DNA from 2 places in the Shewanella bicestrii genome. Region 1 is predicted to be linked to the other one. Evidence: predicted binding sites of a transcription regulator. Region 1 holds the regulator's gene; the other holds the start of a gene.
What was found. Region 1 encodes MetJ, which represses methionine synthesis genes. Its sites were predicted from a motif close to TAGACGTCTAGACGTCTA; they were not measured.

Region 1 (12,195 bases):
AGTACAGCACGAATAGGTTATATTCTTTTTCTGATAATTATTTCTTTCAGTATCTATTTGTTGTCGATAGAACAAATCCAGCTTACTCAAAGTGTTGATATACAAATTCAAGAGTTTTTAAGTTTGAAGTTGTCAAATGCAACTCCTGCAATAACAACATTAGTTTTAGGACTTGTTGTCCTTTTTATTACTAGGTTTGATTATTCCCATATAGAGAAAAAATAATGGACTCTATATACTTCACAACTGTAAAATTGATGTTTATCATAAAAGCAAATATTTGTGGACTGGGACTGGTTTTTTTTATAATTCAGGTAAGAAAAAGTATATTGTCACAAACAAACATATTTTAGATAAAGAGAAAAAAAGATGGTTTCAAGGTGGTGGATTTAATATTCCATCTAAAGTAGTTGTAAAAATTTACGGTTCTCATACTGATTTACTCGAGCACACAATATGGGAAATACAGTTACGTGATGACAAAGGAAATTTTTGGCATTCACATTCAAAAATTGACTGCGATGTAGCCTTAATACCGCTAGATGAAAAAACTCTAATCGACGAGAATTTAAAAACATTTATTCCATATTTCTCTCCAAGATTAACCTTTATATCCGAGCCTTTAATTAATACTGTTGACATTAATAGCTTCGCAATGTTGGCTGTATTAGGGTATCCATTAGCATTTCACGATGCGACCAATAATTTACCTATCGGTCGAACAGCTTCTTTAGCAACACCTTATAATGTTGATTTTAATGGAAAGCCTTGTTTCTTAGTGGATGGGAGATTATTCGAGGGAATGAGTGGTAGCCCAGTTGTATGTACACCTCACAATCTTTTTGTTCAAGGTGGTAAACCGGAAGGTCAAAAGCTCTTAGGAATATTTTCTGAACAAATAATATCAAATAAGCAGCCTTTGCAACTTCATGTGGTTTGGCATGCTAGATTAATCAAAGAAATTGCAGATAAAGTTGAAGAACAAGAAAAATATCAAGATAGCGTGTAGGCATAAGTTTATACCTTAATGATTTATCAGAAAATAATAAAAGATAGGACATGCATCTCCTTTTAGTCAATTGCAGAGAGCACCAATGTGATAGGAATTCACCTTCCCCTGCGAAGTTGCCGCGGGGCGTTGGAATAAATTGCGTGAGTCCGGTCATGGATGACCGGCTAGCTTTCGGGGTACAGGATGTACCATCGGAAGCGATAGCAATTTATCCATAAGACCAAGGCCACTAACTAATGCATGTAACTTCGCTAGGGGCGTCTTGGAGAATCCAAGGAGGATAGGACGAGTAGTCCTCCTTGGTCGGGTGTGGGGTGAAGCCCCACGACTTTGACTTTGGCTTTGATTTTTCTCAGATTAACATTTCAGAATTGAGTTAAATTGGCTTATACAAATAAATCCAAACCCAAGTTTGAAAAACAAAAAAGGCGCCTAAGCGCCTTTTCTACATTTAGAGGTTAAGGAAAAACTCCCTACCTCATCGAAATTTGATTAAACAATCAGATCATACTCTTCACGTAGGATCTTAATAATATCTGCCTTTGGATTGGCTGGCAGCGGAATTGCCGCGCCAGTCACCTTCTCGGCGATGCCTGTGTAAGTGCGTGACACATCCATCATGGCCTCTAATGGCAGGGCATTATCACGGGCGAGGGCTTCGCGCTCAGGCATTCTGTCCTTGTTGAGCAGAATATCAGGATCGGGGAAGTGGTTCAGCAGGAACTGACGGAAGCCTTCCTTAGAGTTTTCAAGGATTTTACCATCGCGGTAGGCGGCGCCGTCCCAAATGCGGGATGAATCTGGGGTGCCCACTTCATCCATATAGATCAGTTTTGAGTTGCCGTTTTTATCGGTCACATAACCAAACTCGAACTTGGTATCCACAAACACTTGGTCAAGGTCGGCCAGAGCTTTAGCGATCACCTTAAAGCCATCTTTTAACAGCTTCTCGTACAGATCGATATCTTCTACCTTTTCAAAACCAAAGGCTTGATAGTTGGCTTCGATATCGCTGCGGCTGATGTTCACATCGTCCTGCGCGGGCACACCGGGGATCCCAGTTAAAATACCTTTGGTCGAAGGAGTGATCAGCAAATCTGGCAGCTTTTGATCTTTCTCTAAGCCTTCTGGCAGTGTGATACCGCAGAATACGCGCTCGCCCTTAGAGTAGGCGCGCCACATTGAGCCAGTAATATATTGGCGGCAAATGGCCTCGACTTTAATCGGACGGGCTTTTTGGACTATCCAAACGAAGGGATGCGGAATATCTAAAATATGGCTGTCGGCTAAACCGTTTTCGGCAAATAGCTTAAACCAATGATTAGAAATGGCATTTAATGCCGCGCCTTTACCAGGAATGCCTTTTAATCCGCCTTCACCGTGGAAGATGCAGTCGAAGGCTGAAATACGGTCGCTAATCACCATAATGGCAAGCGGCGTATCTTCGGGCACATTGTAGCCCTTGGTTTGAATTAAACGGCGGCTGTCGGCGTCGGTTAGCCAGTAAACGCTACGTACCTTGCCGCTATGGACTGGGCTGTCGGTGCGGATGGGTAAATCGTTGTTTACGGCTAATACGGAATCAGCAAGACTCATGACGAGTATTCCTTTGGATAGAGAGTGTAGGGACGAGTTTTTTATTCGTTGCGGTGTGCTTAAGCCGTAAATGCTTTGCCACCTTTTTATTATTGACCAACAACTTATCGCTAAATGCGCACAAGAGATTGGTGAGGTTAAAACGTAAAGCGAATAGGATATTTTCGGGCGATAGGCAGGAGAGAGAAGGTCGGGATAAGGGGTAAAAATAGCACGCAGAGCAAGGTTGGCGCCAGAGTGAATCTGGTCTGTTCAAGCGGGGAAACCCCGTGCCATTTTGCTCGAAAAGGCTAACCATTAATCCGAGAGAACCTTGTTAGACAGCCGCGAAAAGTGGCGCCATTTTACCTTTATTCGCAAAATTTTCCACGGCTATTTATGCACATCTGTGCGGCGTGTCGGGGTAAATTGGGGAGGGGAGTAATGCGGCTGCTGAAAATACTTTCCATGAAACCCGAGCAGAGGAATAGATAAGCTTGAGTTTATAGTGTGACTCGCTAAGGCTTTGAATGGTATTAATCCCAATATAGGCATGCAGTTAGCTCAGTAAATCGGGTTAGCATAGGTGGTCTGAATAAAGGTATTGGCTAAGCACGGTATACAGCGTGGCCTTTTGCGTTAACGCCCATTTTTTGTGAATTGAAAAACACAGTTTGCCCATCAGCCCTTAGCCTAGGTAGGCATGACACAGATAGAGGTAGTCAATGACAGATGTAAAAACGCCGATGATGGCGCGCGCCGCTGCCGAGGGGCGGTATTTTTTCTCGCAGCAATTTCTCGCCTTAGCCGAAAGCCAAACCCAGTGGCAGGAGTTGGAGTTTGAAGAGTGCGAGTTCCACGATTGCCAGTTTAGCGATAGCACATTCCGTAACTGTAAGTTTATCGATTGCCGTTTTGTGGGCTGTAATTTGAGCCTGCTCAAGGTGCCCTTAAGCCAATTTAACGGCGTGCGTTTTGAAGAATGTAAGTTGGTCGGCATAGATTGGACCCGCGCCGCTTGGCCGAGATTATCCTTTGCGGCGCCTTTTAGCTTTAGCACCTGCATCCTAAACGACTGCTCTTTTATGGGGCTTCAGCTCGATGAAATGGTGCTCGAGGGCTGCAAGGCGCAGGATGTGGATTTCCGTGAGGGCAAGTTTAATCGCGCCAACTTTAGTTACAGCGATTTTCGCCACAGCTTATTTGGCCGTACCGAGTTGATGGAGGCGGATTTCTCCGAGGCGACCGATTACGATATCGATATTTTTAACAATAAAATCAAGGGCGCTAAGTTTAGTCGCGACGAAGCGATTCGCCTATTAAATGGCTTAGAGATCACCTTGGTTGACTAACTCCCTTAGGCATTGGCCTTGCTTATGCCTAACTCCCTTTCAACCATTCCCCTGTGACGACTGGGCGAAACGCTTACCTCATACACTTTGCGCACTCGGCCATTCTAAATATGGGAGTGGTTTTTGAGGGTTTTTGAGAACTTTTTAACTTATCAAAGCCGCGAGCCAGTGCGCCGGCTTAGTACAGGTTTAGGCCAAACAGGCTTATTGATCTTATTCACGATTTTTTAGAACAATTTTAACTTTTAGTTGCCGCAGATCACACTCAACTTGGCCATGTGGTTTACCACAATATCCGCCTCTCCCTTTCGGGATAACAATCACCCTGAAACAGCAAAATGCCAGCGTTTCTTAAGGCATTGGCATTAATAACTAAAAACCTGTGAGCGAATTTAGTCTTTAAACCGCAGTGGTAAGCCAAAGCCTAAGTTTGCGTGTGCCAAGTGGTGCATTAGGGTGGATGAGTGTGATGGAGGTAACCATGATTGAGCTTAATAGGCGAACCTTTTTAAAGGGCGCAGGGGCCAGCGGTGCAACATGTGCATTGGCTAGCCTGTTGCCGGGCAGCTTAGCGGCATTAGAGAGCAAGCAGCTAAAGGGAATGGGCAAAGACATTGCCAGTATCTGTGAGATGTGTTCGACCCGTTGTCCGATTTCGGCGCGGGTGCTTGAGGGCAAAAACGTCTTTATCAGTGGTAATAAGGCGGCTAAATCCTTTGGTGGTAAAGTCTGTGCCCGGGGCGGCGCTGGCCATAGTTTGCTTTACGATCCACAGCGTATCGTGAAGCCGCTCAAACGGGTGGGTGAGCGCGGCGAGGGCAAGTGGGCCGAGATCTCTTGGGATGAAGCCTATCAACTGATTGCCGATAATCTGAATAAAATCAAACAAGCTTATGGCCCTGAGGCCGTGGCGTTTTCCTCTAAGTCCGGTTCGCAAGAAAAACATTTATTCCATCTCGCCACCGCCTTTGGTAGCCCGAATACCTTTACCCATGCCTCAACTTGCCCCGGTGGTTACGAAATTGCCGCTAAGGCCATGTTTGGCACTAAGGTGAAGCGCGATTTAAGCAACTCCAAATACATCATTAACTTCGGCCATAACTTGTACGAAGGCATCAATATGTCCGAAACCCGCGGCATGATGGCGGCACAAATGGATAAAGGCGCCAAGCTGGTGGTGTTCGAGCCAAGATTCTCCATCGTCGCCGACAAAGCCGATGAATGGTATGCGATCCGTCCCGGTACCGATGTGGCGGTGGCTTTAGCCTTATGCCATGTATTGATTGAAGATAATCTCTACGACAATGCCTTTATCGAGCGTTATGTTGAAGGGTTTGATGCCTTCGCCGCCGAAGTCAAAGCCTATACCCCTGAGTGGGCCGAAACGGTTTCCGATGTGCCCGCCAAAGATATTCGCCGTATCGCCCACGAATATGCGGCCAAGGCGCCCCATGCTGTGGTGGATTTTGGTCACAGAGCCACCTTTACCACCGAAGAGTTTGAAATGCGCCGCGCTTTGTACGCTGCCAATATCTTGATTGGTAATATCGAGCGTAAGGGCGGTATCTACCTAGGTCAAAAGCCTGGCGACTATAACAAGCTGGCGGGAGAAAGCGTGGCGCCCGTATTGGGTAAGCCCGGCGTAAAAGATATGCCTAAGCCTGCGGCGAAACGTATCGACCAAGTAGAAGAGCAGTACGCCATGATGTGGTCATCGGGTGGGATTTATCAAACGATTCTCGATGCGACCTTAACTGCCGTGCCCTATCAATTACACGGTTGGGTAATGTCCCGTACCAACCCAATGCAAACCATGACCGACAGGGCGCGTGTGGTTGAAGCCTTGAAAAAGCTCGACTTTGTTGCGGTTTGCGATGTGTATATCAGTGAAACCGCCGCCTATGCCGACGTCATTTTACCCGAGTCGACTTACCTTGAGCGCGATGAGGAAATCGCCGACAAGTCGGGTAAAAATCCCGCCTACTATGTGCGCCAACGGGTGGTGGAAACCTTGGGCGACACTAAGCCCTCATGGCAAATCTTTAAGGATATTGGCCATAAGCTTGGGCTAAGTGAATTTTACCCTTGGGACAACATGGAAACCCTGCAACTGCTGCAGGTGAATCGCGATACCGCACTGCTACGCCGCATCAAGGATGAAGGTTTTGTCAGCTTCGGTAAGCCCATCATGCTGCGCGAACCTAAGATGGTGGCCGAGTTTACTAAGGCCTACGCCAATGCCAAACCCGTGGATGAAGACGGCACCTACGGCAGTTTGCTCAGCTTTAAAACCCCAAGCGGCAAGATTGAATTGACCTCGGCCAAGGTCGAGGCAATGGCGCCAGGACGCGGGGTGATTAAGTTCCGCGAAGTGCATTTGAAGAAAGCCGACGAGCTGTACTTTATCCAAGGCAAGGTCGCCGTGCATACCAATGGCGCGACTCACAATATTCCCATGTTAGCTAACCTGATGTCGGATAACGCCATTTGGGTGCATCCCGTCACGGCGGGCAAGTTAGGGATCAGCAATGGTGACCCGATTCGGTTAACCAGCAGCGTGGGTAGCGAAGAAGGCCATGCCTTAGTCACCCCGGGCATTCGCCCCGATACCGTATTTGCCTATATGGGCTTTGGCTCTAAAAACAAAGAGTTGGTTAGAGCGACTGGTAAAGGTATCCACTGCGGAAACTTACTGCCCCATCAAACAGCCCCTGTGTGTGGCATGAATATTCATACGACAGGCGTCACGCTGGCAAAACGCTAATTGGAGGCTCAAATGACGAAAAGATATGTGATGGTGCACGATGAGAACAAGTGCATCGGCTGCCAAGCCTGTAACGTGGCCTGCCGCAGTGAAAATGGCGTCCCCGAGGGTGTGACTCGCTTACAAGTGCGCGTAGAGGGCCCCTTCGGCGAGATGCCGCACCTGCACTTTAAGTACCACAGGGTATCGTGCCAGCAGTGTGAAGATGCGCCTTGTGTGAAGGTATGTCCAACGGGCGCGGCCTATGTGGGTGAGGATGGGATTGTCTCCATCCATGGCGATAAGTGTGTGGGTTGTATGTACTGCGTGGCGGCGTGTCCCTACAAGGTACGTTTTATGAATCCAGAAACCAAAGTGGCTGATAAGTGCAACTTCTGTAAGGACACGCGTTTGGCCCGGGGTGAAGAGCCTGCCTGTGTGACTGTGTGTCCGACCGATGCCTTAGTGTTTGGCGATGCCAACGATCCACAGAGTGAGGTCGCTATGCTACTCAACACTAAGATCACTTACCAAGATAAGACCCATTTAGGCACTCAGCCTAGGGTATATCGCGTTCCTACCAAAAGAGGGGGGATTTGATTATGAACAATACTTGGGGCGATATGGCGCAATATGATCCCGTTACTTGGCATTGGATCATCGCCGTGTATCTGTTTATGGCGGGTTTATCCGCCGGAAGTTTGCTGATTGGCATTGGCCTGCGTTGGTTTAATAAGGATCAAGCGCAGGGGGAGACGAGTATTCTCAAGGCCGCAGCCATTATTGGCCCTGTGGCCATTTGCCTAGGCTTGGCATGTTTAGTGTTTGATTTAACGAAGCCTTTCCATTTTTGGCTGATTTTAATCAACTATAACTTCCAGTCCGTAATGGCGATTGGTGTTTTAGCACTACTGGCTTATTCACCCTTAGCATTTGCCTACGCGATTCTTGTGCTGCGCGATGAGCTGCCAAAGTGGGGCTTAGGTTTCTTCGTGCCTATCGCTAAGCTGCTGATGCCCTTTAGAAAGCTGATTGAAGTTCTGCTGTTTATCCTCGCCATTGGCGTAGGTGCTTATACTGGCTTCTTAATTTCGGCCATGAATGCTTATCCGATGTTGAACACTGCGGTATTGCCGGCGCTGTTCTTAGTCTCTGGTTTATCGGCGGGTGCGGCGGCTAATGCGGTGCTGGCGCTGGTGATGTTCAAGACCGATAGCCACGACAAGACTTTAGCTAAAATGCATGGCTTAGAGTTGCCAGTGATGGCCATCGAAATCATGTTCCTGTTTATGTTGTTCTGTGCCTTGTACTTTAAGGGCGGCGCGGCGGCTGCGGCGCTGGCATCACTCACCTCTGGCGTGTGGGCGAGCGTATTCTGGATTGGCGTGGTCGGGATTGGTTTTGGTATTCCGCTGTTGTTTATGCTGTTGCCGACCGCGACTCGCCACAGCAAGGGCGCGATGATCATGGTGGCCTGCGCCAGCTTAACTGGTGTGTTAGCACTGAGACACTTTATTGTGTATGCGGGACAAAGCTATCTAAGTTAGTGCCATTGGTTAATGGCAATATCTATGGGGTAAATCACCTATCCCAGCAAGCAAAAAGCACCGATTAACGGTGCTTTTTTTATGGGGCGATAAGCAGGATTCTATTGCGGTAATTATTGCGGCAATTATTGCGGCAATAGCTCAATCACTGATTTCACCGTGAGCACTAAGGCGCTGATAGCGCAGAGGGCTAAGGTTGCCATCTTGGTCTTATGCTTATCCACATTCCCCACCAGTTTACCCGCCACTAAATAGCCTAAAAAGACTGAGGGCAGCAGCATCAGGGATAACCATAAATGCTTGATTTCGAGCAGGCCCGTCACCCCAAGGATGACCATCGCTATGGTCGAGCTGAAGATAAAGAAGGCCGACAGTGCGGCGCGAAACTTTGAGGCATCCTTACCCGCCAACAAAATCGCCATCGGCGGACCACCAATGGCGGCAATATTACCAAAGATCCCCGATACCACACCTGCGCCAAATAGCGTCGCTTTATTCACTGGCAGGCTGAATTTATACAGGCTTAGCACCACGGCGACCGCCACAATGCCAGCAATCGCCAGACCAAGAATCGGCTGCGGCGCAAACAGCAACAGGCTGGCACCGATAAAGCCTCCGGGCACGCGACCAATCAGCGCATATTGCAAGCCGTTGAATTCTAAGTGGCCACGCTCACGCAGTAGGGTGAGTAGGGCGATGGAAAAGCCCATCACAATCACGGGGGCGGGCACTAATTCGGGGTCGACAATATACAGCAGCGGACTCGCCACCACAGCAAGGCCAAAGCCAATCAGACTCTGGGTGAGGGCACCTAAAAACACAATCACAGACGCAATGGCGAGCGTTTGTGGATCTATCAAGGAGAACATAGGATTCCATCAAAACAAAATAGGGATCGTTACTCTAACCCATCAGGCAAGATGAGCATTAACGATCCCTAATAATTAGTTACGGCAGGATTATGGACGCCTGAGCGTTATTCCATATCTTCCCACTCGATCCCCATTTCGTCCATCAACCGTTTCGCTTCGGCGGGAATGCTGTCTGGGCTATCTTTCGACAGATCGGCATCATTAGGCAGAGGCTGGCCGGTGTAGGCATGCAAAAATGCTTCACACAAGAGTTCGCTATTGGTGGCGTGGCGCAGGTTGTTCACCTGACGACGGGTACGTTCATCCGTGAGGACTTTTAGCACTTTGAGCGGAATAGACACAGTAATTTTCTTTACTTGTTCATTCTTCTTGCCATGTTCAGCATAGGGGCTGATGTATTCCCCATTCCATTCAGTCATTGACTCACCTGTTATAACGCTAAATTCGGGGCAGATTTTAAACCCTTACAGATAACAGTCAAATTATTGCTACTATTTCTTAGTGATTGCAAACAGATTTCTTTATGTTTAGACGTCTAAACGTCTTAACGCCTATTGACGATGCCACTGGGCTTAGGTACATTTAGACGTCCAGACATCTCTTTGCGAACTTAGGAGTTCCCGATGACCGCAGGCAAATTAGTGACCGAACGTCAATTAGCCACATTAGCAGTGCGTCAGGGTATCGAAAGCGATACTCAGTATGGCGCTGTGGTGCCGCCAATTTACCTGTCGACGAATTACGCCTTCGATGGTCATAAAAATCCTCGCGAATTTGATTACAGCCGTTCCGGCAATCCTACCCGCAGCATCTTAGGTGATGCCCTAGCTAAGCTGGAAAAGGGCGCAACTGGTGTGGTGACTTGCACAGGCATGGCGGCCATTACCTTAGTGACCACTTTGCTTGGCCCTGATGACTTGCTGGTGGTGCCTCACGATTGCTACGGCGGTTCGTACCGTTTATTCACCAACTTGGCTAAAAAGGGCCAATTTAAACTGCTGGTGGTCGATCAAACCGACGGCCAAGCGCTTGAGCAAGCGATTAGCCAGCAACCTAAGATGGTGTGGATTGAAACCCCCTCTAATCCTCTGCTGCGAGTCGTCGATATCGAAGCTATCGCCAAGGCGAGCCACGCCGTGGGCGCTTTAGTGGTGGTGGACAACACTTTCCTCTCGCCAATTTTGCAGCAACCGCTGTTACTCGGTGCCGATATCGTTATCCACTCCACCACTAAGTACATCAATGGTCACAGCGATGTGGTGGGCGGCGCGGTGATCGCCAAAGATCCTCAACTCGGTGAGACCTTACATTGGTGGTCGAACACCTTAGGTTTAACTGGGTCTGCCTTCGACAGTTATCAAACCCTGCGGGGTCTGCGTACCTTAGCCGTGCGCATTCGCGAGCACCAAAGCAATGCCCAGCGTATTGTGCACGTGCTGACGAGCAGCCCTGTGGTGAGCAAAGTGTATTACCCAGGCCTTGCGGAACATCCCGGCCATGCCATTGCCGCCAAGCAGCAAAAAGGCTTTGGCGCTATGCTGAGTTTTGAGCTTAAGGGCGGCGAGGCCGAAGTGGTCGCCTTTTTAGATGCCTTAAGTTTATTTAGCGTGGCCGAGAGCTTAGGTGGCGTTGAGAGTCTCGTGGCCGTGCCCGCGACTATGACCCACAGGGCGATGGAGCCCCAAGCACGTTATGAAGCTGGCATTAAAGACACCCTATTACGTTTGTCGGTTGGTATTGAAGATGCCGACGACTTAGTTGCAGATATTCAAGCAGGATTGGCCGCCGTTGCGGCTTGTCAGTAGAGGAATTCGAGATGGCACGTTGTCACTTACATAAATTTGGTGGTTCCAGCTTAGCCGATGCCGATTGTTATCGCCGAGTCGCCCATATTCTGTTAACCCATGGTCATAGTGATGATCTGGTGGTGGTGTCTGCTGCGGGTAAAACCACTAACTTTTTATATAAATTATTGTCCCTGCGCGATAGCAACCAATTATGGCAAGAAGAGTTACAAGTCCTTATCAGCTATCAGCAAGGCTTGATTGAGCAGCTGTTATCCAATGAGCAAGCGCGGGATCTGCGTGAGCGTTTAACCACGGATAAAGCTCAATTAATCAGTCTGTTATCTTTAGATTCCCGTAACGATTACCAAATTAGCCATGTGGTGAGCTTTGGTGAGCGTTGGTCGGCGCGCCTGATGGCGGCGCTGCTGCGTGAATCGGGTGTGGCCGCAAGCCATGTGGATGCCTGTTCGATTCTTGTGGCCGACGAGGCCGCCGTACCGCAAATCCGTGTGCAAGAATCCCGCGCCAAAGTGCAAGCCTTACTGGCGGCGCATCCTAACGAGCGTTTAGTGATCACAGGTTTTATCTGTGCCAACGAGCGTGGCGATACCTTGCTATTGGGTCGCAATGGCTCTGACTTTAGCGCCAGCTTAATTGCCAGCCTCGCCGACATTGAGCGCGTGACCATTTGGACCGACGTTGAAGGGGTCTTTAACGCCGATCCGAATAAGATCAACGATGCGAAATTACTCAAGAGCATGTCCCTCGCCGAAGCAGACCGCTTGGCGCGCCTAGGCTCGCCTGTTTTGCATTCGCGCACTTTGCAGCCGCTGTTTAACACTGAGGTGAGCCTAGCCGTACGTTCAAGCTACGCCTCCCATACCGACTTTACCCTGATTGCGCCCCACAGCTCCTCGGCGAGTGCGCCCGTGGTGACTAACCTCAATGCCGTGGTGTTATTTGGCTTTAAGATCGCGGGCGATGTAGCCAGTCTGCTCGAGCAATTAGTCGAAGCAGGATTAACGCCACTGGCCCATTGGGTATCGGCGCATCAACGACTCGAGCTTGCTTATACCGCTGAAAACCAAAAACAAGTACAAAAGTTATTGGATGGGCAGGCCGAAGCCCTCGGCATTAAAGATCTGCAAATTAATACCGAACTCGGTTTAGTGGCGCTTGTGAGTGCCGATGCCGAGCATTATCGCCGCAGCTTTGCCCGTTTACTGAGCCGTGACGCTAAGCCCTTGTTCAGTGGTGACTTAAGTCTGGTGACCTTAGTGCCACAGTCGCAGGTTAATCTGCTGACG
Region 2 (12,195 bases), 1.7 Mb from region 1:
AATATCGCGGCAAAAAACAGGTTCAGGCCGATGGTTTCAATTTGTTCCATGTACTGAGATAACATACTTTCTTAGTCCTCTAGAGTCTTCTAAGGCTAAAAGAGGCGCGAATATATCACATCAGCAGGGTGTCGGCTATATGATTTAGGTCGAGAATCATTGTCATTTACATTGAGTGTTTGTCAATAAATTCAGACACAATACGATTAAACACCGCTGGTTTTTGAGCATGTAGCCAATGGCCACAACCTTCTAATGTTTTGGCCTGCGCCGCGGGAAATTGACGCATGATCTCGTCGCGATGTTCGGCGGTCACATAATTGGAGTCACCACCACGGATAAAAAGGCTCGGTCCGTTATAGACTTGCTGCGATTTGTGGTTTTCATTAGGCCAACCAATGATGTTGGGATAGCAGCTTTTTAAGCCAGTAAGGTTCATCTTCCAACGAAAGCCGGTGTCGGTGCGCTGGAGGTTTTTGAGTAAAAACTGCGCGGTCGGTTCATCGATGCCACCCGCTAATAAATGCGATAACGCAAAGCGGCGGTCGATGTGGCCTTCAAGTGGCAAACTTTCGAGTGCCGCAAATACCACATCATGGCGCGGCTGATAAGCAACTGGGGCAATATCAGCGGCTACCATGCTGATGATGCGTTCTGGATAGGCAAGGGCGGTTGCCATGGCGATTTTACCGCCCATGGAATGGCCAACAATGTGTACACGCTCAAGCTCAAGTTCATCTAACAATGCCACCATGGCCTCGGCTAAGCTTGGGTAATCCATTTCCTGCCAATGTTCACTCAAACCATGATTAGGCACATCAACACGGATAACCTGATGATTTGCTTCGAGGACTTGTCCTAGCCCCTTAAGATTATCTAAATTGCCAAAGAGTCCGTGGATAAGGAGGACTGCTTCTCCTTGACCTGTGGATGCAAAATTCATGGAATCGCCTGTGCTGTGGTACATAAAGTGCTGCGGATTGTGCCCCTAATGGGTTAAGTTTGACAAGTCTTGAGGCGATTTTGAGGCTCAGTGCGCCGAACTTGCTGGCTTTTTCAGCGATTAACGCGCTTGTGCTAATTTGATGTGCGATTTCACGCATTTTTAGATTAATGATGCTTTATCAGATTGATAGAGATAGATACACTGGGGCAACGATCGCACAGATCCTTTGCGAGGATCGCCTGTGGTGCACTTTTTCGGTTAAGCCTATCGAATAACAAAGGATAATAAGGTTATGAAATACATCGAAGTGGATGAAGAGCTCTATCGTCATATTGCCAGCAAAACGGAACGTATTGGTGAGAGCGCCTCTGACATTCTCCGTCGATTACTCGGCCTGTCCGTCGATGCGGTTGAACAGGCGCAGCCACAGGCCATTAGCCAACCGAGTTTAGAGGCAACGACGCCAGAGCCACAGATTGCGCCTCAGGTAGAAACCTTAGTCTCTGCCACCGATTTCAATCAATTGGTGGATGAGCATAAGTTAGAGCAGCAAAAAGGCGCCGTGGGTCGTTTCTTATTTTTGCTCGAGAGTTTATATCAACAGAGCCAAGCGCAATTCTCGCAAATTTTACAGATCCAAGGTCGCGATCGACTCTATTTTGCGCGTTCACGGGAAGAGTTACTCAAGGCCAGTGCTACCGCTAATCCGAAGGAAATCGGTAATACCGGATTTTGGGTCACGACCAACAATAACACCGCCAAAAAACGGGCAATTTTAGTCGAAGCCTTAATGCAATTTGGCTGCGATGCCCAAATCGCCAACGGCATTGCCGAACGCGTATAACGCTTTTATCGACGCCGCAATGATGCGGCGTTTCCATTTAATTAACCGATTTTCCAGTAGGAGAGGATCAGGTGGCAATACATCAACGGGCAGGACAAACCGCGAGTCAGACGGATCTGGTGAATATTCCAAAGCTGATGAGCCATTATTACAGCATCAAACCTAATGTGGATGCTGCAGAGCAACGTGTGACGTTCGGGACCTCGGGTCACCGCGGAACCGCGTTTCAAGCAAGTTTTAACCAAGACCATATTTGGGCGATTACTCAGGCCGTGGTGGATTATCGCCAATCGGTGAATATCGACGGTCCACTATTTTTAGGTATTGATACCCACGCCTTATCTTATGCGGCTTACGTGTCGGCGATTGAAGTGTTAGCGGCCAATAAGGTGACTGTGCATATTCAGCAAAATGATGGCTTTACCCCCACGCCTGTGGTGTCCCATGCCATTATTTGCGCCAATCGTGAAGCCGCGCTGAGTGGCGCCGCGTTAAGCGATGGTTTGATTATTACGCCATCCCATAATCCACCTCAGGATGGTGGTATCAAGTACAATCCTCCCCATGGCGGCCCAGCCGAAGGCAATATCACAGCGTGGATTGAATCCCGTGCTAATGATTACCTGCGCGCAGGGCTTAAGGGCGTTAATAAGCTGGCTTATGCCGATGCGTTAACCTCGGGTTATGTGCATGCCATCGATTTGATCACCCCCTATGTCGCGGATTTAGTCAATGTGGTCGATATGCACGCTATCGCTGAGGCTAAGCTGAAATTGGGCGTTGACCCATTAGGCGGCTCGGGTATTCATTATTGGGCACCGATTGCCAAGCACTATGGCATCGATATCACCTTAGTTAACGATAAGGTCGACCCAAGCTTTAGTTTTATGTCGCTCGATAAAGACGGCAAGATCCGCATGGATTGTTCTTCTCCCTATGCGATGGCAGGCTTATTGGCCCACAAAGAATCCTACGATTTATGTGTCGGTAACGATCCTGACTACGACAGACACGGAATCGTGTGTCCGGGCACCGGACTGATGGATCCCAACCATTATTTAGCGGTAGCCATTGATTATTTGCTGACCCACAGACCCGAATGGAGCGAGCAGTTAGCCATCGGCAAGACGCTAGTATCGAGCGCGCTTATCGATAAAATCTGCGCCTTCCATGGTAAAAAATTACTCGAAGTCCCGGTAGGCTTTAAGTGGTTCGTCGATGGATTAGCCGAGGCAACTATTGCATTTGGCGGTGAGGAGAGTGCGGGTGCGGCGTTCCTGCGCCGTGATGGCACGACTTGGTGTACCGACAAAGACGGTTTTATTCTGGTATTGCTAGCGGCCGAAATGCTTGCTGTTACTGGCAAGACACCGGGGCAACGCCATCAAGAATTAGTGGCGCAATTCGGTCAAAGTTTTTACAAGCGTATCGACAGTCCGATCAGCCTTGAGAACAAAGCCAAATTTGCCAAGCTTAATGCCGAAACCTTAAACGCCACTATGCTGGCGGGTGAGAAGATTGATGCCGTATTGACCCACGCCCCTGGTAACAACGCCTCGATAGGTGGCATTAAAGTGACGACGGCCAATGGTTGGTTCGCGGCGCGGCCGTCGGGCACTGAGGCGTTATTTAAGATTTACGGTGAGAGCTTTATCAGTGAGCAGCATCTTGCCGATATCATTAAGGATGCACAGGCCTTGATTGATAAGGCGCTTAGCGCCTGATCTAGCAGTTAAGCATTGTTTTTACCGATAAAAAACGCACTCATGGAAATCCTTTGAGTGCGTTTTTATTTGCAGCGGTGAGAAGTCGAGCCGCTCAAGCAGATGCTAAATGGTGATGATCAATACTCGAGATGGCAACTTGGTAAGTTGTTCTTATCGATATAGTTTTGATGATATTCCTCTGCCACATGGAATTGCTGCAAAGGTACAATTTCAGTCACAATGTGGCGTAATCCCCAGCGGCCCGAGCGGGCAAAGGCCAGCTTAGAAGCTTCGGCCGTCGCTTTTTGCTCACGGTCATGGAAGAAAATGGTACTGCGGTACTGAGTGCCGATATCGCCACCTTGCATATTGAGCGTGGTAGGATTGTGATTCTTCCAAAACACATCCAGTAACTCGTCGTAGCTGACAATCGCAGGGTCAAATTCCACTTGCACGACTTCAGCATGGCCTGTCTTACCTTTTTTGACTTCCTCATAGGTGGTCGCTTCGTTATTGCCACCCATATAGCCGCAGGTCGCGTTGGTCACGCCGTTGACTTGTCTAAAGAAATACTCCACGCCCCAAAAACAGCCGGCACCGAAAGTTGCTAACGCCATGATAAATCCTGATAGAAGTCTAGATGGCTAAGGATTGTGATAAAACTCATGCCTAAAAGCAAGTGTGTCGACAAAATTAATCCTATGTCGACCAAAGGCGGCTAAGATGCTGTGGTTTTGCCGCGAAATGCGCTTGTTTGACCAGAATGACAGAGTAACGGCCCAAAAACTTGTGTTAGTATGGATGCGCTTTTTAAGGCGGGTAGCGATAAGTGCCATGAAACAGGCAGTTATTGCCATCACTCCCGTCTTTGACACGCTATTATAAGGAGAATTCTGTGTTACAAGCTCTGTTAGATTCGAAGGATTTTCTCGCGCTGACCCTCGCCAATCCTGAAACCCTCGGAGATGAGTTTAGTTTCACCTTAGGGGAACATACTCGAGTCGAAGTGTGGGACACCGGCGTCATCGTCTTTGAGCCAGTACAAGCCCAAGGTAAGGATGTCATTCTCTCCTGCGGTGTCCACGGGAATGAAACCGCCCCCATCGAACTCTGCAATACCTTAATCAAACAGCTTCTCCAACAAAAAATCATCGCCAAACAACGCACGCTCTTTCTTATTGGTAACCCTTTAGCGATTAATAATGGGACTCGCATTATCGACGAGAACATGAATCGTCTCTTTAGTGGCGAGCATTCAAGCCCACCGGGATTAGTGAATCCTGAGCGGGTGCGGGCAAAAAAATTAGAAGCCTATGTCGACCGCTTCTTTAAGGGCGCAGCCGCAGGGCGCCAGCGCATTCACTACGATTTACACACGGCGATGCGGGCGTCAAAACACGAAAAGTTTGCGATTTATCCCTATCGTCCCGGCCGTGCTTACAGCGCCGAACAAATCATGTTTTTAGCCGCCAGTGGCGTCGATACTGTGTTATTTCACCATGAGCCGACAACCACCTTTAGCTATTTTTCCTCCGAGCAGTATGGCGCCGATGCCTTTACCATTGAATTAGGTAAGGTGTATCCCATGGGGCAAAACGATATGACGCGTTTTATTGCCGCCCAAGAGATGTTTATGCGCCTTATCACAGACAAACCCTTAGCGCTTGAGCCATTCTCAGCGGATAAGGTGAATCTGTATCAAGTGTGTCGGGTGATTAACAAACATTTTGATGATTTTGAATTTACCTTCGCGACCGATGTCGAAAACTTCCGATCGTTCCCGAAAGGCTTTGTATTGGCCCGAGAGGGTGGGCAGGAAATTAAAGTCGAACAGGAATTTGAAGCGATTGTCTTCCCCAATGCTAAGGTGCCCATCGGCAATCGCACTGTGATTTGCCTGATCCCTTCAGTCGCGCCAGATGTTCGCTAGTTTTGTAAAGCATTATATACATGCCCACAGGGGATTAGTTGTCGTTTGAACTGTGCCAACGGTTGATAGGTAGTTTACGTTAACGTAATGTTCATCCGGCATATTCGTATAAATTAGGCGTTGTGGATTTTCCATGGCGTAACGAGATAACAAGAGCACAATATGAGCAAAGCAACACTCAACACTGATACAGTGCACCGTGTCGGCTTCTTGGATAAGGCATCGCTTCACATTCCTATCCTTCGAATTCTACAAGCAGACGGCACTACCTATGAAACCGCGGTTTTGCCTGTAATAGATGAAGCCTTAGCCACCAAAATTTACGATACCTGCGTGTTTACGCGGGTACTCGACGAACGTATGTTAGGCGCGCAGCGTCAGGGCCGGATCAGCTTCTATATGACCTGCACAGGTGAAGAAGCGGCGATCGTCGGCAGTGTCGCGGCGCTGGACGCTGAGGACGTGATCCTCGCGCAATATCGTGAACATGCGGCGCTACGTTACCGTGGCTTTACCACTGAACAGTTTATGAACCAAATGTTCAGTAATGAGAAGGACTTAGGTAAAGGTCGCCAAATGCCAATCCACTACGGCTGCGCGGCGTTAAACTACCAAACCATTTCATCGCCACTGGCCACGCAAATCCCGCAAGCAACAGGTGTCGGTTATAGCCTAAAAATGCAGGGCAAACGTAATGTCGCCGTCTGTTATTTCGGTGAAGGCGCTGCGTCTGAAGGTGACTTCCACGCCGGCTTGAATATGGCTGCGGTGTTAAAATGCCCGGTGATTTTCTTCTGCCGTAACAATGGTTATGCGATTTCCACCCCAACCGAAGAACAGTTTGCTGGTAACGGTATCGCTAGCCGCGGTGTGGGTTACGGCATGCACACCATTCGCGTCGACGGTAACGATATGCTTGCGGTGTTAGCGGCGACGCAACAGGCGCGTGCCTATGCAATTGAGCATAATGCTCCCGTGTTGATTGAAGCAATGACTTATCGTCTGGGCGCCCACTCATCTTCTGACGATCCTTCTGGCTATCGCTCCAAAGAAGAAGAGGCGAAATGGCAACAACACGATCCAGTCAAACGCTTTAAGTTGTGGCTGATTAATAAAGGCTGGTTAGCCGAGGCCGATGATGCCCAGCGTTACGAAAAGTACCGTGAAGAAGTGTTAGCCGCCGTTAAAGTCGCGGAAAAATTACCTATCCCTATGCTGGATGAGATTATTGAAGACGTGTACGACAAGCCAACACCAGCGCTGAAAAAGCAGCTGAGTGAACTGAAAGAACACATCAAAAAATATCCGCAATCCTATCCCAAAAGTGCAGGGAGGCTATAAGCCGTGGCAGAAATGAATATGTTACAGGCCGTCAATGAGGCCTTGTCAATCGCCATGCAAGCTGATGAGCGCATGGTGGTGTTTGGTGAAGACGTTGGCCACTTTGGCGGCGTGTTTCGCGCAACCTCAGGTTTACAGGAAAAGTTTGGTCGCAGCCGCTGCTTTAACACGCCACTGACTGAGCAAGGTATTGCGGGTTTTGCCAACGGGTTAGCCTCTAATGGTATGACTGCCGTAGCGGAAATCCAGTTTGCTGATTACATCTTTCCGGCGTTTGACCAGATCGTGAACGAGTCGGCTAAATTCCGTTACCGCAGCGGTAATGAATTTAATGTGGGAAGCCTGGTGTTCCGCACACCTTATGGTGGCGGTATTGCGGGCGGTCATTATCATTCACAATCGCCAGAAGCCTATTTTACCCAAACTCCAGGCTTAAAAGTGGTTGTGCCGCGTAATCCTGCTCAAGCCAAAGGTTTATTATTAGCCTCTATTCGCGATAAAAACCCTGTGGTGTTCTTCGAGCCTAAGCGTTTATACCGTGCTTCTGTGGGGGAAGTCCCTGCGGGCGATTATGAAATCGAGCTGGGTAAAGCCGAAGTGGTGCGTGAAGGGAAAGACATCACGTTAGTGGCCTGGGGCGCACAGATGGAAATCATCGAAAAAGCGGCCGACATGGCGGCAAAAGAGGGGATTTCCTGCGAAATTATCGACCTGCGTACACTCTCGCCTTGGGATGTTGATACAGTTGCCGATTCTGTGAAGAAGACCGGCCGCTTACTGATCAACCATGAAGCACCATTAACGGGTGGTTTTGCGGGTGAAATTGCGGCCACCATTCAGCAGGAGTGTTTCTTGTATTTAGAATCACCCATCAGCCGTGTATGTGGTCTAGATACCCCATATCCACTGGTCCACGAAAAAGAATATATGCCCGATGCGCTCAAAACCTTTGAAGCCATTAAGGCATCAGTGAACTTCTAGGAGTCCGGTATGATTAAAGATTTTATTTTGCCGGACATTGGTGAAGGCGTTGTCGAGTGCGAACTCGTCGAGTGGTTGGTGCAAGAGGGCGACACGATTGTGGAAGATCAGCCCATCGCCGATGTGATGACTGACAAAGCCTTAGTGCAAATTCCGGCGCCTTTTGCGGGAGTCGTGACCAAGCTGTATTACGCCAAAGGCGATATTGCTAAGGTGCATGCACCGCTGTATGCCGTGCAGGTTGAGTCTGACGAAGCTGCGCCTGTTGCTGCGTCTCAACCTGAAGCACACACATCTACTCAAATACCTGCAAGCCAAGCCAGCGTGGCGGGTACCAGCGTCGAAGAGTTCCTGCTGCCCGATATTGGCGAAGGCATTGTTGAGTGTGAACTGGTCGAATGGCTAGTCCAAGAAGGCGATACTGTGGTGGAAGACCAACCCATCGCCGATGTGATGACTGATAAAGCCTTAGTGCAAATCCCCGCCATCAAAGCGGGCAAAATTGTCAAATTGCACTACCGTAAGGGCCAGTTAGCGAAAGTACATGCGCCACTATTTTCGATTGAGGTTGAAGGTGGCGTTAGTGCGCCGGTCAGCCATGCACAGGAAGCAAGCGCCACCGCTGTGAATACCGCTGCACCAGCCGCTTGCGCGGCGGTGTCCTCGGAGCCTGCTCGCCAAGGTAAAGCCTTAGCCAGCCCAGCCGTTCGCCGTATGGCACGTGCCTTAGATATCGATTTAAGTCGCGTCCCTGGTAGTGGCAAACATGGCCGTGTGTATAAGGAAGACATTACTCGCTTCCAAGCACAGGGCGGCGCTGTGCCTGCCGCTGCGCCAGTGGCTGCTGCCCCAAATGTGGCTCAATCGACCGTTTCTACCGCAGTGGCAAGCGCTGCACGGGGTGACATTGTTGAGCCTATCCGTGGCGTGAAAGCCGTGATGGCAAAAATGATGGTGGAGTCGGTATCCACTATTCCACACTTCACCTATTGCGAAGAGTTTGATTTGACAGACTTAGTCGCTCTGCGTGAAAGCATGAAGGCCAAGTATTCCTCCGACGAAGTAAAGCTGACCATGATGCCATTCTTTATGAAGGCCATGTCGTTAGCCTTAACGCAGTTCCCTGTGCTTAACAGCCAAGTGAATGCTGATTGTACGGAAATCACCTACAAGGCGCGTCATAACATAGGTATGGCGGTCGACTCTAAGGTGGGATTATTGGTACCAAACGTTAAGGATGTACAAGATAAGAGCATCCTTGAGGTCGCGGCCGAAATCACTCGCTTAACCAATGCTGCGCGCAGCGGCCGTGTGGCGCCGGCGGATCTTAAAGAAGGCACGATTTCGATTTCGAATATTGGCGCCTTAGGTGGCACAGTCGCAACGCCTATTATCAATAAGCCGGAAGTCGCGATTGTCGCATTAGGTAAGTTGCAAACCTTGCCGCGCTTTAATGCGAAAGGTGAAGTCGAAGCGCGTCAGATCATGCAAGTGAGTTGGTCTGGGGATCACCGCGTTATTGATGGCGGCACCATCGCTCGTTTCTGTAACCTTTGGAAACAATACCTTGAGCAGCCGCAGGATATGCTATTAGCCATGCGCTAATCGGTTGTCAGTCAAAACTTACAGCCAATCCAGCAAAAAAGGACGCAATTTAGCGTCCTTTTTTATTCGCAGGCCATAAATGGGTTAATCTTTTGATCCCAATTACGTATAATTCGCGAACGTTGTTATCCTGATGGATTTGTTATGAGCCCCAGCCCATTTGCCCCAACAATCGAAACTATTGATTATCCGTTTCCGCCTAAGCCAATTCCTCTGTCCGATGCCGAAAAGGCGGACTACAAGGCTCGTATCAAGCAGCTGCTGATTGAAAAAGATGCGGTATTGGTTGCCCATTATTATACCGACCCTGAAATTCAAGCGCTGGCCGAAGAAACCGGCGGTTGTGTTTCCGACTCACTCGAAATGGCGCGCTTTGGCCGCGATCATCCCGCTAAGACGTTAATCGTCGCCGGGGTGAAATTTATGGGTGAAACAGCCAAAATCTTAAGCCCAGAAAAAACCATTCTGATGCCGACCTTGGAGGCGACCTGTTCATTGGACTTAGGTTGCCCCATCGATAAATTCAGCGCCTTCTGTGATGCGCATCCTGACCATACCGTGGTCGTTTATGCCAACACTTCGGCGGCGGTAAAAGCCCGTGCCGATTGGGTGGTCACCTCAAGTATTGCCCTTGAAATCGTTGAGCACTTAGACAGCGAAGGTAAAAAAATCATTTGGGGTCCAGACCGTCATTTAGGCAGCTATATTGCCAAACAAACGGGCGCCGAGATGTTGATGTGGCAGGGCGACTGTATTGTTCACGATGAGTTTAAGGCCAATGCTCTGCGTGATTTAAAGCGTGTTTACCCCGATGCGGCGATTTTAGTGCACCCAGAGTCACCCGCGAGTGTGGTGGCGATGGCGGATGCTGTCGGCTCCACCAGCCAGTTGATTAAAGCTGCGCAAACCATGGCTAATGAGCGTTTTATTGTGGCGACCGATCGCGGTATTTTCTACAAAATGCAACAAGCGGCGCCGGGTAAAACACTGATTGAAGCGCCTACTGGCGGTAATGGTGCCACCTGTAAGAGCTGTGCTCACTGTCCTTGGATGGCGATGAACGGCTTGAAGGCTATTGAAGCGTCATTAAGTGACAGCGACAAAACGACTCACGAAATCTTTGTCGATGAAGATTTACGCGTGAAAGCCTTAATCCCGCTGACCCGCATGCTGGACTTCGCTAAAACACTGAATATGAAAGTGAAAGGCAACGCTTAATCAAGCGTCCATAACACTCACGAAAAATGAAATCCCTGCCACTTGGCGGGGATTTTTGTATCGGTTCAAATTGATCAGCAGCTAAGCTGCTAAGTATGTGCTTAATAAGGTGCGCTAGCTTTTAGACGCCATTCTTCATAGATGCATATATGCTTCAATTTAAAGAAATTCACGCTCTTTTACTTACTGGATCGGTGTTGTTGGCCTAAATTTGATATAGCAAAGCGTAGGAGAGTTCACTCACTGCGCTGTGTTCATGCAATTTTGTATAAGATAACCATGGAGAAGGGTATGAAAAACATCGTGTTACTGCTTGCATCAATGTCTGCTGCCAGTGCATTTGCAGACGTGAGCGTGCCAATGAATCTTGTCAACGAAAAGGGCGTGGCTGAAAGTGTCGGTCAAGTGACCATTTCAGAGTCGCAGTATGGAGTGGTATTTACGCCATCACTCAAAGGCTTAATGCCGGGATTACATGGTTTCCATCTACATGAGAACGGCAGCTGTGATCCAAAGGAAAAGGACGGAAAAATTGTCCCTGCTGGCGCGGCAGGTGGACACTATGATCCTGCCGCCACGAAGGCCCACGGCACGCCATGGGGAGAAGGGCATTTAGGCGATCTGCCACCATTGTTTGTCGATGCAGACGGTGCAGCTAGCCAGGCCGTGCTGGCACCGCGCTTAAAAATGGGTGATCTTAAAGGCCATGCGATCATGATCCATGCCGGTGGCGACAACCATTCCGATCACCCTGCGCCTTTAGGTGGCGGCGGTGCGCGTGTAGCCTGTGGTATTATCAATTAATGTATCGCCACATTCAGTTGTTAGCGGCGATATACTCGCATTGGTAACGACAGTGGATTAATGAGCCGTGAAATCGGTATAAAAAAAGCCCCGCAAGAGCGGGGCTTTTTGATAAAGAAGAATGATTACTTCGCGTTCATCAGCGCAACCGCGTTATCTAACATACGGTTACTGAAGCCCCATTCGTTATCGTACCATGCCATCACTTTGACTAAACGGCCGTTTACGCGGGTTTGAGTCGCATCGAAGTTAGATGAAAACGCATTGTGGTTAAAGTCGATAGACACCAGTGGCTCTTTGTTAACCGCTAACACTTCGCTCAGTGGCGCAACAGCAGCGGCACGTTCGATAATGGCGTTAACTTCTTCAACAGTGGTATCACGTGCAGCAATGAAAGATAAATCCACTAAAGACACGTTAACAGTCGGTACACGTACTGCTAAACCATCGAATTTACCTTGTAATTCAGGTACAACTAAACCTACTGCCGCGGCAGCGCCAGTTTTAGTTGGGATCATTGACAGTGCTGCAGCGCGGGCACGGCGTAAATCTGTGTGGTATACGTCAGATAAACGTTGATCGTTGGTGTAAGCATGAATGGTGGTCATCAGACCTGATTCGATACCAATTTCGTCATTTAACGGCTTAGCGAAAGGCGCTAAACAGTTAGTGGTACATGAAGCATTAGAGATAACTGTCATATCCGCGGTCAACACATTGTTGTTCACACCGTAAACGACGGTTGCATCAACGTTTTTACCTGGTGCAGAGATAATGACTTTCTTCGCGCCCGCCGCTAAATGTGGCTGTACAGATTCTT

Region 2: the regulator MetJ is predicted to act here: its motif matches at 4,126-4,143, upstream of msrA (peptide-methionine (S)-S-oxide reductase MsrA).

What each region holds. Positions count from the first base shown of each region.
Region 1 covers NZ_CP022358.1:582,623-594,817, forward strand. The annotation lists gene CF168_RS02675 (hypothetical protein) at 1-225, shown strand, start outside; gene CF168_RS02680 (trypsin-like peptidase domain-containing protein) at 281-1,009, shown strand; gene CF168_RS02685 (phosphoribosylaminoimidazolesuccinocarboxamide synthase) at 1,505-2,608, opposite strand; gene CF168_RS02695 (pentapeptide repeat-containing protein) at 3,313-3,939, shown strand; gene phsA (thiosulfate reductase PhsA) at 4,421-6,703, shown strand; gene CF168_RS02705 (4Fe-4S dicluster domain-containing protein) at 6,716-7,282, shown strand; gene nrfD (NrfD/PsrC family molybdoenzyme membrane anchor subunit) at 7,285-8,229, shown strand; gene CF168_RS02715 (sulfite exporter TauE/SafE family protein) at 8,355-9,098, opposite strand; gene metJ (met regulon transcriptional regulator MetJ) at 9,206-9,520, opposite strand; gene metB (cystathionine gamma-synthase) at 9,743-10,906, shown strand; gene CF168_RS02730 (bifunctional aspartate kinase/homoserine dehydrogenase II) at 10,918-12,195, shown strand, end outside.
Region 2 covers NZ_CP022358.1:2,294,990-2,307,184, forward strand. The annotation lists gene CF168_RS10065 (DUF2788 domain-containing protein) at 1-65, opposite strand, end outside; gene CF168_RS10070 (alpha/beta fold hydrolase) at 167-943, opposite strand; gene seqA (replication initiation negative regulator SeqA) at 1,239-1,790, shown strand; gene pgm (phosphoglucomutase (alpha-D-glucose-1,6-bisphosphate-dependent)) at 1,862-3,514, shown strand; gene msrA (peptide-methionine (S)-S-oxide reductase MsrA) at 3,634-4,113, opposite strand; gene astE (succinylglutamate desuccinylase) at 4,392-5,426, shown strand; gene CF168_RS10095 (thiamine pyrophosphate-dependent dehydrogenase E1 component subunit alpha) at 5,589-6,767, shown strand; gene CF168_RS10100 (alpha-ketoacid dehydrogenase subunit beta) at 6,771-7,748, shown strand; gene CF168_RS10105 (dihydrolipoyllysine-residue acetyltransferase) at 7,758-9,353, shown strand; gene nadA (quinolinate synthase NadA) at 9,498-10,571, shown strand; gene sodC (superoxide dismutase family protein) at 10,863-11,375, shown strand; gene gap (type I glyceraldehyde-3-phosphate dehydrogenase) at 11,501-12,195, opposite strand, start outside.